Regions from separate parts of the Gordonia polyisoprenivorans genome, predicted to be linked through region 1. Evidence: riboswitches for the same ligand, from Rfam matches in the RefSeq annotation. Region 1 holds a riboswitch; the other holds the start of a gene.
What was found. A riboswitch is a leader RNA that binds a small molecule or an ion and turns the genes downstream of it on or off. The one in region 1 is predicted to bind cobalamin.
Positions count from the first base shown of each region.

Region 2: it holds a riboswitch for cobalamin, as region 1 does, so the genes downstream of both, metE (5-methyltetrahydropteroyltriglutamate--homocysteine S-methyltransferase) here and J6U32_RS11445 (FecCD family ABC transporter permease) in region 1, are expected to answer to the same signal.

Region 1 is NZ_CP072203.1:2,540,198-2,544,370, reverse strand. Features, by position in the region: gene J6U32_RS11450 (ABC transporter ATP-binding protein) at 1-646, opposite strand, end outside; gene J6U32_RS11445 (FecCD family ABC transporter permease) at 678-1,751, opposite strand; cobalamin riboswitch at 1,841-2,050, opposite strand; gene J6U32_RS11440 (alkaline phosphatase D family protein) at 2,152-3,768, shown strand; gene J6U32_RS11435 (ClpP family protease) at 3,878-4,173, shown strand, end outside.
Region 2 is NZ_CP072203.1:2,741,019-2,745,191, reverse strand. Features, by position in the region: gene J6U32_RS12360 (solute carrier family 23 protein) at 1-340, shown strand, start outside; gene uraD (2-oxo-4-hydroxy-4-carboxy-5-ureidoimidazoline decarboxylase) at 351-872, shown strand; gene uraH (hydroxyisourate hydrolase) at 909-1,235, shown strand; cobalamin riboswitch at 1,339-1,505, shown strand; gene metE (5-methyltetrahydropteroyltriglutamate--homocysteine S-methyltransferase) at 1,674-3,962, shown strand; gene J6U32_RS12340 (methionine synthase) at 4,154-4,173, opposite strand, start outside.

The sequences.
Region 1 (4,173 bases):
CGACGACGCGACCGTCGACGAGGGCGAGCAGCGTGTCGCAGAACTGGGCGGCGATGTTCAGATCGTGCAGCGCCGCGACCACGGTGACGCCGGAGTCCCGGGCTGCGGCCAGCACCGAGAACTGGTGTCGCACATCGAGATGGTTGGTCGGCTCGTCGAGCACCATCACCCGCGGCTGCTGGGCGAGTACCCGCGCGATCAGCACCCGTTGCGCCTCACCCCCGGACAGCGAGGTGAAGACGCGGTCGGCGAGATGGCCGACTCCGGCGACACCCATGGCCTCCTCGACCGCCGCGGCGTCCCTCGCCCGGGATGTCCGCGCGATCGACCGATGCGGGAACCGACCGCTGGCGATCACCTCGGCTGCGGTGAAATCGAAGTCCAGCGTGGAACTCTGGGTGAGCGCGGCGACCTGACGGGCGTTGTCGCGCATCGAGATCGCGGTGACGTCGACGCCGTCGACCTCGACGTGGCCGACGGTGGGGCGCTGGGCGCGATACAGACAACGCAGCAGTGTCGATTTCCCGCTGCCGTTGGGTCCGATCACGCCGAGAAAACTCCCCGGCGCGGCGGTGAAGGTCACCTCACGCAGCAGCGTCACCGAACCGATGTCGACGCCGACCCCGTGATACCCCGCTGTGGTCATGTTCCCGACCTCCGGTGGCCGTCAACCCGTTTCATCGATCGACCACGCTGCGCCGGCGGTGCATGAGGATCAGGAACATCGGCACCCCGACGGCGGCGGTGATCGCGCCCAGCGGCAGTTCCTGCGGCGGCACGGCGGTTCGGGCGACGAGATCTGCCGCGACGAGGAACACCGCGCCGATCAGCGGAGCGATCACCACGAGTCGGCGATGGTCGGCGCCGACGAGTAACCGCGCGACGTGGGGAACGACGAGCCCGACGAAGCCGATCGCCCCGCACACCGACACCATCACGCCGGTCATCAACGCCGACAACGCGAATGCCATGACGCGGAACCGCGACGCCGACAATCCGAGGGATGCGGCGACCTCGTCACCCATGGCGAGCGCATTGAGCGAGCGCGCCAGGCTCGCCACCGCGATCACCCCGCCGACGGTCACGACGCCCACGAGGACCGCCGAATACCAGCTGGCCGCGGCCAGACTGCCCAGGAGCCAGAACATCACGCTGCGCGCGGCGTCGCCGGTGGGTGCGAGAAACACCAGCACGGTGGTCAGCGCCGAGAAGCCGTAGCCCACCGCGGTGCCGGTCAACACGAGGCGTAACGGTGTCAATCCGCCTGCGCCGGAGGCCATCCCGAACACGATGAGGGTGGCGAGCAGAGCTCCGGCGAAGGCGGCGACCGGCATGGCGTAGAGCCCGATGCCCGACAGGACGCCGAAGAGCACCACGCTCGTGGCCCCCACCGATGCGCCGGACGAGATACCGAGGACGTAGGGGTCGGCGAGCGGGTTGCGCACCATCGCCTGCACGACCACTCCGACGACCGACAACCCGGCACCCACCACCGCTCCGGTGATCACGCGTGGTACCCGGGAATCGATGACGATCCAGTACGCGGCGGCGTCGTCGGCGGAGATCGGGCCGCCGGTCAGCGCGGCCCACACGAAGCGCGGCACGTCGGTACCACCGACGTCGGCGGTACCGAACGCCACACCGGCCCACGCGACCACGAACAGCGCGAGCACACCGAGCGCCGCGAACACGCCGACACGCGTCCAGGTCGGCGCGGCCGGGGTGGCCTGCGGAGAGGTGTGATCATCCACTGTGGCACGGTCTCTCGTCGGGCGGAAGACAGCCGCGCACGACAGATCGGCGCACCGGCCATATCCCGCGAGGCAAGTGTCGACCACGGTTGCCCATGGCCACGGCGGCAAGTCTTCGGACTTCGGACCCGGCACCGAGATGCCACCTACCCGCGGCCGCTTCCCGGACCGTGAAGTCCAGTGCGAGGAGCCGCTGTCGTTTCCGTCACCGCTGCGGGGCAGCTCTGGATTCTCACCAGATTCCCTTTTCACCGACCGGCCCGTGTGGCCCGGTCGGAACCGACGCGCGCTGAGCGTAGCAGGCATCTCGCCGAGGCGTCGCCCAGGTCTTCACTCCCGCATCACCGACTCGTGGCCGGTCGTCGTCCGTGACGACACCGTGCGGTGATCGCCTCGACGCATGCGCTCCCCCAACCACGCTCCGCTACGTGTCACCCCGGACAAGGTGCTGCGCGCCGGCACGACCCGCCGTCGATTCCTCACCTGGACCGCGCTGTCCGCCGGGCTGGCCACCGCCCCCACCCTGTTCGCCACCGACGCCGCCTCCGCTCCACGAGTCCGAGGTGCCGGCCACCCGTTCACCCTGGGAATCGCCTCCGGCGACCCGCTCCCCGACGCTGTCATCCTGTGGACCAGGCTGGCGACCGACCCCCTCGCACCCGGGGCGGGTATGGGCCGAGACACCCACGATGTCGGCTGGGAAGTGGCCCGCGACGAACGGATGCGGATCGTCGTGGCGCGCGGGGTGACCCGCGCCGGCCCGAACACCGGGCACAGCGTGCACGTCGACGTCCGCGGCCTGACGCCGGGTACCGACTACTTCTACCGATTCCGCGCGCTCGGTGAAGTCTCCGAGGTCGGCCGGACCCGCACCGCGCAACGCACCGGAACTCCCACCGGCGCAATGTCATTCGCCCTCGCCTCCTGTCAGGCCTGGGCCGACGGCCACTACCCGGCGTTCGGTGACATGGCCCGCGAGGCCCCCGACGTGGTGTTTCATCTGGGCGACTACATCTACGAGAAGCCGATCCCGATGGGCGGCGGTGCACGCGATACCGCGGTGGTGCCGGCGTCGGCGTATCGCGAATGCCGTGACCTCGACGACTACCGCGAACGCTATGCCCTGTACAAACTCGACCCGAACCTGCAAGCGGCGCATCGGATGAGCCCGTTCATCACGATCTTCGATGACCACGAGGTCGACAACAACTGGGCCGCCGACATTCCCGAGGACGACCAACCCCTACCGCAGTTCCTGCTCCGCCGGGCTGCGGGCATGCGCGCCTGGTGGGAGAACACCGCCGTTCGGCTCGCCCCGCCCGGGCGCGGATTTCGTGCCTATCGTCGCTTCACGTTCGGCGATCTTGCTCAGTTCAGCGTCCTCGACACGCGTACTCACCGCAGCGATCAGGTCAACGGCGACAACGACACCGGGCAGAACGCGGCCACCGCCGACCCGCACCGCACCATCACCGGCGCAGCCCAGGAGCGGTGGATTCTCGACGGTCTCGCCGCGTCCGGCAGCCGATGGAACGTCCTGGCCCACCAGACGACGATCGCCGACCTCGCGCGCGAGCGTGACGGGGTCCGCGCGGTGAGCATGGACGGATGGAGCGGGTACGAGGCGTCGCGGGCCCGTGTCCTCGAGGGCGCCCGCGAACGCCGAACCGCCAATCTCGTGTCGATCGTCGGCGACATCCACCGGAATGTGGTGTCGGAGTTGCGATCCATCTACACCCGACCTGCGCCCACGGTCGGTGTCGAGTTGGCGGGCACATCCATCAGCTCCGGCGGCGACGGTGCCGACAGTGACGAGTCCGATCGACAACTCAAGGCCGCCTCACCCCACGTACGATTCGGCAACGCCCAACGCGGATACGTCCTGAACACGATCACCCACGACCGGTGGGAGGCGCGGTTCCGGGTCTGCCCGACCGTCAGCACCGCCGACGCCCGGCTCCACACCCGCGCAGTGGTGACCATTCCGGCCGGACGCCCCGAGGTCGAGGTGCTCTGAGCAGACCATCAGAGCAACTGTGCCCGCACCACATCTGCTGTGCGCCGCGCGATTCCGCGCACAGCAGCACCGACTGGCACCGTCCGGGCCGCCTCGACACGCTGGACGCATGAGCGAACACAAAACTTCCCCGCCCCTCCGCAAACGCACCGCCGAGAGCCTGCTGAACCAACGCATCCTGATGCTCGATTCGGCGCTCGACGACGAGATCGGCAGCGCGCTGTGCGCACAGTTGGTGATGCTGTCGGCACAGGATCCGGTCGCCGACATCGGCCTGTGGATCAACTCTCCGGGCGGCTCGGTGCCCGCGATGCTCGCCATCATGGACACGATGCGGATCGTCCCGAACGACGTGGTGACGGTCAACCTCGGAATGGCCTACAGCGCCGGGCAATTCTTGCTCTG
Region 2 (4,173 bases), 200 kb from region 1:
CGACCTCGGCGCCGAGGACGAGGAAACCGGCGAGCTGATCGCGGTCGACCACAAGGGTCTGTCGCACCTCGAGGAGACCGAGCACGAGAACGTCGTGAATCTCGCTGCCGCCTATCGGGAGCACTTCGGGTTCCCGTTGGTGATCTGCGCCCGCGAGACCGAGCGTTACGACCGCGTGCTGCGCAACGGCTGGTCCCGCATGGACAACTCGGAGACCTCCGAGAAGTCGTTCGCGCTCATCGAGATCGCCAAGATCGTCAACTATCGCTTCGACGATCTGGTTGCCGATGCCAACCCGCTGACGTCGGTGCGATTCGGCCGTCAGCCCGAACTCTCCTAGGCTGATCGGCGTGCGACGAGTCGACTGGCGCGGGTTGCCCAGTTTCAACGAGCTGACCGAACGGCAGGCCATCGGCACGCTCTACGAGTGTTGTAGTTCGTCGATCTGGGCGCTGCGTGTGGCCAAGGCCCGACCCTTCTCCGACGACGAGGCATTGCTCTCCTATGCCGATCTCATCCTGGCCGAGCTCACCGATGCCGACCTCGACGAGGCCCTGGCCGGTCACCCCCGGATCGGCGACCGCCCGGACAACGCGTCCTCCACGCGTGAGCAGTCCGGGGTGACCGGCGCCGATCCGGCGGTGTTGGTCGAACTCAAGGAGCTCAACAAGGCCTACGACGAGAAGTTCGGGCACGTGTACCTTGTCTTCGCCAATGGGCGGCCGGCGGCGGAGTTGCTGGCCATCCTCAAGGAGCGGATGCGCAACGACCCGGCGACCGAGCGGAGGGTGCTGCGGATGGAGTTGGCCAAGATCAACCGAAGTCGACTGCAGCGCATGCTCACCCCGGCGATCGAGTATGTTGACGACTGAGAATCGCAGGCGATCCACGAGGAGCGAACCACCGAGATGACCGGTCTGTCCACCCATGTCCTCGACGCGGTCTCCGGTGCACCCGCGGTGGGCGTCGTGGTCTCCCTGCAGGATGCCGCGGGCGGCGAAGTCGCCTCCGGCGTCACCGATTCCGACGGTCGCATCGCGCAGGTGAACAGCGACCCGCTCGTGCCCGGCATCTACCATCTGGTGTTCGACACCGGAGAGTGGTTCGCCGACAACGACATCCGGGGATTCTATCCGGAGGTCGACATCTGCTTCACCGTCGACGATCCCGAACGGCATCACCACGTCCCGCTGCTGCTGAGCCCGTACTCGTACTCCACCTATCGCGGTAGCTGACCGGGCGCGCACACCGGTATTCGGGGATATCCTCTATGCTCGGCGGTGCAGTTGGTTCGCCGCCCCGTCTGTCGTGGCCTCCGATGTCGTGGGGCCCCGCGTCCGGGTCCGGCGTCGTAAGAGGGAATCCGGTGCGAATCCGGAACTGTCCCGCAGCGGTATGTCGGAACGACCGCCGTCATCGAGCACTGGACGCATGCGTCCGGGAAGCGACGGCCACTAGGACCGCGACCTGATGGTCGCCCGCCGACGAGTCCGAAGACCTGCCTGCTGTACCGGCCGCGCCGCGGCCGGTGGCTCGTCGCCTCGTGGAATGGGCGCAGGTCGAAGCGAGTGCCAGGTGATGCGCGGATGCCGTGCACGTTCTCTCCGGCGTCCCTTCGGCACGCCCTGCAACGGCGGCGGACCGTCGGAAACCATTGCAGGAGTGCACCACCCATGTCCCAACGGACGACCCCGTTTTCCGCCACCGTGCTCGGCACACCACGCATCGGGCCACACCGTGAGCTCAAGCGCGCGATCGAGAGCTACTGGGCCGGGCGCATCGACGCCGCCGGCCTCGAGACCGTGGCCGCCGGGCTGCGGCGCGACACCATCGCGGCGCTCACGGCGGCCGGCCTCGACTCGATTCCGGTCAACACCTTCTCCTACTACGATCAGATGCTCGACACCGCCGTGCTGCTCGGCGCCCTGCCCGAGCGGGTCGCACACATCACCGATCCCCTCGACCGCTACTTCGCAGCGGCCCGCGGCACCGCCGACGTCACACCGCTGGAGATGACCAAGTGGTTCGACACCAACTACCACTACCTCGTGCCCGAGATCGGTGACGCCACCGCCTTCTCCCTGCACCCGGAGAAGGTTCTCGCCGAGGTGGCCGAGGCGCAGGCCGCCGGCGTGACCGCACGCCCGGTCGTCATCGGGCCGATCACCTTCCTCGCGTTGTCGAAATCCGCCCACGACACCGCAGACGAGGGCTCTCCGCTTGATCGCGTCAACGAGCTGCTGCCGCTGTATCTCGACCTGCTGGCCCGTCTCGCCGCGGCCGGGGTCGAGTGGGTACAGATCGACGAACCGATCCTGGTCACCGATGCCGCAGACCGCCTCCCCGCGCTGGCCGGATCGGTGTACTCGACCCTCGCGCAAGCGAACTCACGACCGGCACTCTGCGTCGCCACGTACTTCGGCGACGCCCGCGACAGTGTGCGCGCCCTCGCGCGCACCGGTATCGAGGCGGTGGCCGTCGATCTGATCGAGGGCTCGGTCGAAACGGTGGTCGGCGTTCCCGAACTGGCCGACATGCTCGTGGTGGCCGGCGTGGTCAACGGGCGCAACATCTGGCGAACCGATCTCGAGAAAGCGCTTGCCACCCTGGGCACCCTGCTCGGGTCGGCGGGGTCGTTGGCGGTGTCCACCTCGTGCTCGACGCTGCACGTGCCGTATTCCGTCGAACCCGAAACCGAACTCGACGACAACCTGCGCGGTTGGCTGGCCTTTGCGGCCGAGAAGTACCGCGAGGTCGCGATCCTGTCGGAGGCGCTGCGCCACGGTCGGCCGTCTCAGGCCGACGCGTTCGATGCCGCTGCCGCGGCACTGGCCACCCGCGAATCCGATCCGCGCGTGCACGATCCGGCGGTGCGTGAGCGTCTGGCCGCCCTCACCGACGCCGCACGCACGCGCGGCGATGCCTCGGCCCGCGCGGCTGCGCAGACCGAGCGGCTGAATCTCCCGCCGTTGCCCACCACGACCATCGGCTCCTACCCACAGACCTCGGCGATCCGACTGGCGCGCGCCGCGCTGCGCTCCGGTGGGATCGACGACGCCGAGTACGTCCGTCGGATGCGGGCGGAGATCGCCGATGTGGTTGCGCTGCAGGAGGAGATCGGGCTCGATGTGCTCGTCCACGGCGAACCCGAACGCAACGACATGGTGCAGTATTTCGCCGAGCAGCTCGACGGCTTCTTCGCCACCGCCCACGCCTGGGTGCAGTCCTACGGGACTCGGTGCGTGCGTCCGCCGATCCTGTTCGGCGACGTGTCCCGCCCGGCGCCGATGACCGTCGACTGGATCGCCTACGCCCAGTCGCTGACCGGCAAGCCGGTCAAGGGCATGCTCACCGGACCCGTCACGATTCTCGCGTGGTCGTTCGTGCGTGACGATCAGCCCCTGTCGGACTCGGCCGACCAGATCGCCCTCGCGATCCGGGACGAGACGATCGATCTCGAGCGGATCGGCATCGGCATCATCCAGGTCGACGAGCCGGCCCTCCGTGAGCTGCTCCCGCTGCGCGACGCCGACAAACCCGCGTACCTGGACTGGGCGGTGCGGGCATTCCGCCTGGCCACCTCGGGTGTCGACGACGCCACGCAGGTCCACACCCATCTGTGCTACTCGGAGTTCGGCGAGGTCATCGGTGCGATCGCCGAACTCGACGCCGATGTCACCTCGATCGAGGCGGCACGGTCGAGCATGGAGGTCCTCGCCGACCTCAATGCCATCGGATTCGCCAACGGCGTCGGGCCGGGTGTATATGACATCCACTCACCGCGTGTCCCCGACGTCACCGAGATCGAATCGTCGTTGCGCGCGGCGCTCGATGCCGTCGGGCCGCAGCGCCTGTGGGTGAATCCGGACTGTGGCCTGAAGACTCGCGGCACCACCGAGGTGACCGCGGCGCTGACGAATCTGGTCTCGGCGGCCAAAACCACTCGCGCACTGGCCAACTGAGCACGACAATCAGCTGAGCCGATTGCGGAGCGGGAGAGCTCGGGTGCGCGCCCCGGGTGCGCTCCGCAGTCGGTCGGCAGATGCCGTACCGACCAGTGTGAGGTCGCTTGTCGGCCGCGAGCAATCCCGCGGCGGCGAGTGCGATCGATCCCGTGCAGACACTGGTCACGTACTGCGCGGAACGCCCGAGGTTAGGAGAGCTCTCTGCGAA